Regions from separate parts of the Rhizobium sp. BK289 genome, predicted to be linked through region 3. Evidence: riboswitches for the same ligand, from Rfam matches in the RefSeq annotation. Region 3 holds a riboswitch; each other region holds the start of a gene.
The links. Region 3 has a riboswitch for cobalamin ahead of FHT84_RS00235 (ABC transporter substrate-binding protein). Riboswitches for the same ligand answer to the same signal wherever they lie in the genome.
Positions count from the first base shown of each region.

Region 1 (2,260 bases), on a different contig from region 3:
GAATAGCTTGAGCCGGGCTTAACCGTTTTGAGACGCCGAACCTTGAGGAGACAGAGAACATGCCTGGAATAATCGATCTCAAGCAGCTTCTGTCCGAGATGAAACCGAATCTCGCCGAGGGCGAATTCGTCTATTGCAGTGTGCCGGCATCGACACTGGCGGATCATTTGCATCTGGATCCGATCGGGCTGTTCCGGGAAAAGGAGGGTGTGACGCTGATCCTTCCGCTGGAGACGGCCCGCATGGCGGGATTTCCAGCCGCTCCCGCCATGCGCATGATCACGCTCGAAGTGCATTCGTCCCTGGAGGCGGTCGGACTCACCGCAGCCTTTGCCACGGCCCTTGGAAATGAAGGCGTTAGCGCCAATGTCGTCGCGGCCTATTACCACGATCACATCTTCGTTCCGGCCGCCGACGCGGATCGCGCCATGACCGCGCTGCTGGCGCTTGCCGCCACCTAGGCGACCCGTCGATAACAGCCCTGTCGCATTCAGGATAAAGCGTCATCAGTTAGGGGCGGATTGACCGCATGCCCGCATTTTGGTGCGGCCGTATAAGCGATTGAATTATTTTTCTATATCGCTTCTTTCTGGAACCGTCCCGGCGTCCCGTTTCGCCTGTCGTCAATTTCGAAGCCGATGTCGCATTGCAGCACAGCGGGCGCTCGGGCCGAGCGATATGATGACATCAATCTCAAGGTGCCGTCTGCTAGGGAGACGGAGAATTGGGAAGCCGGTCAAAATCCGGCGCTGCCCCCGCAACGGTGGTGGAGTGAGGCATGGCGAATAAAGCCACTGGGTCGATCGACCTGGGAAGGTGCCATGGGGCTCTGGAAACAGGGCCGCTCCAGAGCCCGGAAACCAGCCTTGGGCACATATGGTTTACTGACCGCGGCGGGCGGCCGGGACATTGCTTTCGGCTGTCTTCAACCAGCCATGCATGTCCTTCGCCCGTTTCCTGGTACTGCGAAGGATAGGCAAATGGATATCGGCAGCAAAGTTCTGCGGCAATTGAAGAACCACCGGACAGGTTTCAGCCTGGAGCAACCATTCTATACCGACCCGGATTACTTCAAACTCGATATGGAGACGATCTACTATCGCGACTGGCTGTTCATCGGTCATGATTGCGAAGTGCCGCGCGCGGGCAACTACTTCACCGTCCAGATCGGCGATTATCCCGTCGTCATCGTCCGTGGCCGCGATCAGGTCATCCGCGCCTTCCACAACAGCTGTCGCCATCGCGGCTCGCGTGTCTGCACCACCGAGCGCGGCTCCTCGGCGAAGCTCGTCTGCCCTTATCACCAGTGGACCTACGAGCTCGACGGCTCGCTGCTCTTTGCCCGTCAGATGGCCGAGGATTTCGACAAGAGCCAGTATTCGCTGAAGCCGGTTCACTGCGAAAGTGTCGGTGGCTACATCTTCATCTGCCTGGCGCAGAACGCTCCGGATTTCGCACCGGTTCGCGCCACGATCGAGCCCTACATGGCCCCACACCGCATCAGCGAAGCCAAGGTCGCCTTCCAGAGTACCATCATCGAAAAGGGCAACTGGAAGCTCGTCTGGGAAAATAACCGCGAATGCTATCATTGCGCGGCCAACCACCCCGAACTTTGCCGCACCTTCCCGGAAGCGCCGACCGTGACCGGCGTGCAGGGCGCGATGAGCGATCCTGTCATCACCGAGCACTGGCAGCGCTGCGAAGCTGCCGGACTGCCGAGCGAGTTCAAGATTTCGCCGGATGGCCAGTTTCGCGCCGCGCGCATGCCGCTGATCGAAGGAGCCGAGAGCTACACCATGTCCGGCCAGAATGCCGTCAGGCGGCCGCTTTCACCGGATGTGACGATCAATGGCATCGGCACGATGCTGCTGTTCCACTACCCGACCACGTGGAACCACATGCTCGGCGACCATGCGATTTCCTTCCGTGTCCTGCCGATCAGTGCCGAGGAAACCGCCGTCACCACGAAGTGGCTCGTCCACAAGGATGCCGTCGAGGGCGTCGACTACAATCTCGAGGAATTGACCCACGTCTGGACCGAAACCAACGATCAGGATCGCCGCATCGTCGAGGAAAACGCCTTCGGTATCCGCTCGCCGGCCTATGAGCCTGGCCCCTATTCGGAAATCCACGAAGGCGGCGTCATGCAATTCGTCGAATGGTACACGACGTTCATGATCAACCGGCTGCAGGGTGACCAGTCCAAGCTGTCGGCGGTTGCCTGAGCATGAACATGACCGTCTCCCTTCCGCATCGTCAC
Region 1 is NZ_JACHZO010000008.1:203,032-205,291, forward strand. Features, by position in the region: gene FHT84_RS17485 (ACT domain-containing protein) at 60-461, shown strand; cobalamin riboswitch at 680-884, shown strand; gene FHT84_RS17490 (aromatic ring-hydroxylating dioxygenase subunit alpha) at 981-2,225, shown strand; gene FHT84_RS17495 (hybrid-cluster NAD(P)-dependent oxidoreductase) at 2,228-2,260, shown strand, end outside.
Region 1: linked by a shared signal. The riboswitch ahead of FHT84_RS17490 (aromatic ring-hydroxylating dioxygenase subunit alpha) and the one ahead of FHT84_RS00235 (ABC transporter substrate-binding protein) in region 3 are both predicted to bind cobalamin.

Region 2 (2,260 bases), on a different contig from region 3:
CGATCGGGCTTTCGTGGTCCAGCGAGTCGTCCTCGACGCGGGCAGCCTCGACAGCGTCGTGATCGTCGGCGAAGCGGCCGGCGGCAACGGCGGCGCTGTCAACGACAGTGATGACGCCGTCGACCGTGACATGGGTGCGAATGTCGGGCCAGTTGAAGGCGGCGACCAGCGGCTGCGGCAGCGCGAGGCCCGATGTTTCGATGACGATGTGATCCGGGCGCGCATCGCGCTCCAGCAGTTTCGTCATGGTGGGAATGAAATCATCGGCGACAGTGCAGCAGATGCAGCCGTTGGTGAGCTCGATGATGTCGTCTTCCGTGCAGTTCTCCGCGCCGCACCCCTTCAGAACGTCGCCATCGACGCCGAGATCGCCGAATTCGTTGATGATCAGCGCGATCTTCTTGCCGCCGGCATTCTGCAGGAGGTTGCGGATCATCGTCGTCTTGCCGGCTCCCAGGAAGCCGGTGATGACGGTGGCGGGAATCTTTTCCTGATTCATATGGATCAACCCTTCATTTTCAGCGGCAGGCCCGCTGCGATAAAATAAACTTCGGCACTCGCCGCCGCGACCATCTGGTGCAGACGGCCGGCATGGTCGCGAAATTCGCGCGCCATGCGATTTTCCGGCACGATTCCCAGGCCTACCTCATTGGAGACGAGAACGAGCCTTGATCGCGCAGTTGGCAGAAATGCAGTGAGAGCGGCAAATTCCGCCGCCATGTCACGCTCGGCCATCATCAGATTGGTTACCCAGAGCGTCAGGCAGTCGATAAGCACCGCCCGCCTCTCCGCGTCGATAGCCGCGAGCTGCCCGACGAGATCGATCGGCTCCTCATGCGTCTGCCATAGATCGCCGCGGTCGGCCCGATGCTTGGCGATGCGTTCGCGCATCTCGTCGTCCCACGCCTGCCCTGTCGCCACATAGTGACGTTCGAGACCGGTATCCGACACCAGAGATTCGGCAAACCTGGATTTGCCGGAACGCGCACCACCGAGGACGAAGATCGCTTGGGAAATCGAAGCCGACATGCGTTATGCCCACCCCCGTGCGGAAGCGAGGGTCGGCAGCACGTCGCTGGAACCGGGAAACGGGCGTCTACACGCCGAAAACTCGTCTTGCGCCATGACAACCTCCGTGCTGGCAGCGGAACTCGCGTCCCAAAACAGGCTCTGCGCCCGGCACGCATGGCAGGTCTCCTGGCTCGCGGATGAGGCGCCGCGACGGGGGCTGACCGAAGCCGGTCGCCCCCGATCGTGCGCCAGCGGATCTTTCTCGCCTTCCCGGCAATGCATCATGAAAAGGCGGACGATTCGTAGAATAAGAGGCGTCCAGCCCCCGTTGATCATGATGCCACACTAGTGGCTTTTTCGATTTGCGCCTGCCCCGCCCCGTTCGCCCCATGCGAACCATCGACGGAATCGGCTTCAAACCGAACGAAAGACCCTGACCGCTCTACAGTCGCGGGGTCGGCTGTGATGAGAACGCCCGGGTTGGGTCCGTCCCTTCACATTCCCTTTTCATCCCATGCGGCAGATCGCCGCCCGGGAACCATTCGTTATACGGGCAATGATTAGGCTTTCACCGACTTCAAGTCAATCAAGGGCATGGATGCGATGCCAAACGTCCCGATTGCGAAATTGACCTGACATTCCCGCAAAATCAGCGGCTTTTTTGCCGCATTTCTTTGATGTTAGAAGTCTATAGAGGGTAAGCCCTCACATTCGAAAAAACATATCGTTCGTTCCCAATGCTGCAGAAATTCCAACCGCGCCGCCTCGGCGTCTTCTCCGCCCTGTTCGATCTCGGTCGGTTCAGGGCATTGCTGCGCCGTGGCGAACTGGGACTTGTTTTCGCCGGCGCGCTGGTGGGAATAGCCTCCGGCTGTGCCGTAACGGCGATGAGCTTCATCTCCCGCAAACTTCACAGCCTCATCTACGGCATAACCGACTATGAGCGCCTGAGTTCGGCGGCGGTGGCGATTCCCGACAAATCGGTGTTGCTGATCGCGCCGATCGCGGGAGGCATTATCCTCGGTATCCTGCTCTATATATTATCGCGCACACGCAAGAAGCCGATGGTCGACCCGATCGAAGCCAATGCGCTGCACGGCGGTCGCATGTCGCTCACCGACAGTATCCTCGTCGCCGTGCAGAACCTGATCTCGAATGGATTCGGTGCCTCCGTTGGCCTCGAGGCAGGCTATACCCAGCTTGCCGCCGGCATCGCCTCGAAATTCGGCTACAAGATGCAGATGCGCCG
Region 2 is NZ_JACHZO010000002.1:285,235-287,494, forward strand. Features, by position in the region: gene cobW (cobalamin biosynthesis protein CobW) at 1-499, opposite strand, end outside; gene cobU (bifunctional adenosylcobinamide kinase/adenosylcobinamide-phosphate guanylyltransferase) at 505-1,029, opposite strand; cobalamin riboswitch at 1,170-1,569, opposite strand; gene FHT84_RS05125 (chloride channel protein) at 1,749-2,260, shown strand, end outside.
Region 2: linked by a shared signal. The riboswitch ahead of cobU (bifunctional adenosylcobinamide kinase/adenosylcobinamide-phosphate guanylyltransferase) and the one ahead of FHT84_RS00235 (ABC transporter substrate-binding protein) in region 3 are both predicted to bind cobalamin.

Region 3 (2,260 bases):
CATCATGCTTGATATCGATTACTTCAAGAAGATCAACGATAGCTGGGGCCATTCCTTCGGCGACACGGTTCTGGCGCGGGTCGCGGACGTGATCCGGCAGACCGTCCGAAGGACCGACATTGCCGCCCGCTATGGCGGAGAGGAAATCGTCGTTCTGCTTCCGAACACCGATATCAGGGCCGCTACCGCTATCGCGGAGAAAATCCGCAAGGATATCGAAGCGACAATCCTGATGTTCGAGCAGGAGAGCATCCGCGTCACGGTCAGCATCGGCATTGCCTGCTCCCACGAACCGACCGCCGACTTCAAGCATGTGCTCGAGGCTGCCGACAAGGCGCTCTATCGCGCCAAGGCGGGCGGGCGAAATCGCGTGGAATTGGCTGACGCCGCCTAATCCTGCCGCACGGATGTCGGATCTGACAGCTGCGCGCTCGCTTTATCGCATCTAAGCGTCCTTGACGGGAAGGTGCCATCCGGCATAACTGGACGCGACGGTTCCCCAAGGAAGACTCCGCGGGGATTAATAGGGAACACGGTGAGGGCGACCCAAGAGGGACCTAGGCCGTGGCTGCCCCCGCAACTGTAAGCGGATTGCCGATCATCCGGGAGCGACCAGCCCGCTGGTTTCCTTCCAGGGCCTTGAGCCATGCCACTGCAAGCATGCTTGCGGGAAGGTAGATGATCGTCAGATATCCGCAAGCCAGGAGACCTGCCGTCGATCGCGATCCAATCAGCCGGGCGGGGATGCCCGGAAGGGACAGAGAAAATGATTGACCTGAGCCTTCGACACTTTCAGACATCCATCGGTCTTGATTGGGATCCCCGCAGCCGTCGGCGCTCTTCTTGAGCGCGATCGCGCTGACGCCGTCCAGTTTCCTTCCTATCGAGATCTCTCATGCGCCATTTTTTGACGACGATTACTTTTGCATTCGGCCTGACTGGTTTTGCTGCTTCTGGTTTGGCCGCGACCCAATATCCTCTCACCATCAGCAATTGCGGCCAGAAGGTCACCTTCCAGAAGGCTCCGGCCAAGATCGTTTCGATCGGGCAGGGCATGACCGAGATTCTCTTCTCGCTCGGCCTTGCCGACAAGATCGCCGGAACGGCGGTCTGGGTCGGACCCGTCCTGCCGCAATACGCCGAAGCCAACGCCAGGATTCCGCGGCTTGCCGACAATGATCCGAGTTTCGAATCCGTTGTCGGCAAGGAGCCGGATCTGGTGGCAGCCGAATTCGAATGGCATGTCGGCCCGCAGGGCTCCGTCGGCAAGCGCGAGCAGTTTTCCGAGCTCGGCATCAACACCTATATCGCGCCGACCGATTGCGTCGCCAAGGTCAATGCCGATGGCGGCGATGGCGTGCGCAAGGAACTGTTCACGATGGACCTGATCTACCAGGAGATCGGTGAACTTGCTGAGATTTTCGATGTCGAGGATCGCGGCGATGCCCTGATCGCCGACCTGAAGAAGCGCGAAGCGGATGCGGTCGCCTCGATTTCAGCCGCAAAGTCCAAGGACCTTCCGATCGTGTTCTGGTTCTCCAGCAAGGAGGTTGGCGGCGATGCCTTTATCGCGGGCAAGAACAGCGCTCCGGCCTATATCCTGAAGACGATCGGTGCCAGGAATGTCGTCACGACCGAGGAAGAATGGCCGCTGGTCGGATGGGAGACCATCGCGCAGGCCAATCCGGCCGTGATCGTCATCGCTACCATGGACCGCCGCCGCTATGCGGCTGACGACCCGAAGGTCAAGCTCGAATTCCTCGAGAAGGATCCGGTCACCAGCCAGCTCGACGCTGTCAGGAACAAGCATTTCGTTCTGATGGATGCTCAGTCGATGAACCCGACGATCCGGACCATCGACGGCATCGAAATCCTGGCCAAAGGCATTAGATCCTTCGGTCTGGCGCGGTGACGATGCGTCTTACCGCGGAACGACGGCCATGGTGGACGCTGCTGGTGCTTGCCCTGGCTGCCTTCATACTTCTGGCCTTCATGATCAGCCTTGCGGTGTCGATCGGCGAGATTTCCATCCCGCTGTCGACCACTGCAAAGGCCGTATCGAACCGGCTGTTCGGAACAGGTTTCGAGCTCAGCCGGATCCATCAGGGCATCGTCTGGGATTATCGCCTGAGCCGGGCGCTCGTCGCCGCCAGCGCCGGCGCCTCGCTGGCATTGAGCGGCGTGATCCTGCAGGCCCTGTTGCGCAATCCGCTTGCCGAACCTTATGTGCTCGGCATTTCAGCGGGCGCCTCGACCGGGG
Region 3 is NZ_JACHZO010000001.1:50,236-52,495, forward strand. Features, by position in the region: gene FHT84_RS00230 (diguanylate cyclase) at 1-394, shown strand, start outside; cobalamin riboswitch at 476-732, shown strand; gene FHT84_RS00235 (ABC transporter substrate-binding protein) at 896-1,912, shown strand; gene FHT84_RS00240 (iron chelate uptake ABC transporter family permease subunit) at 1,915-2,260, shown strand, end outside.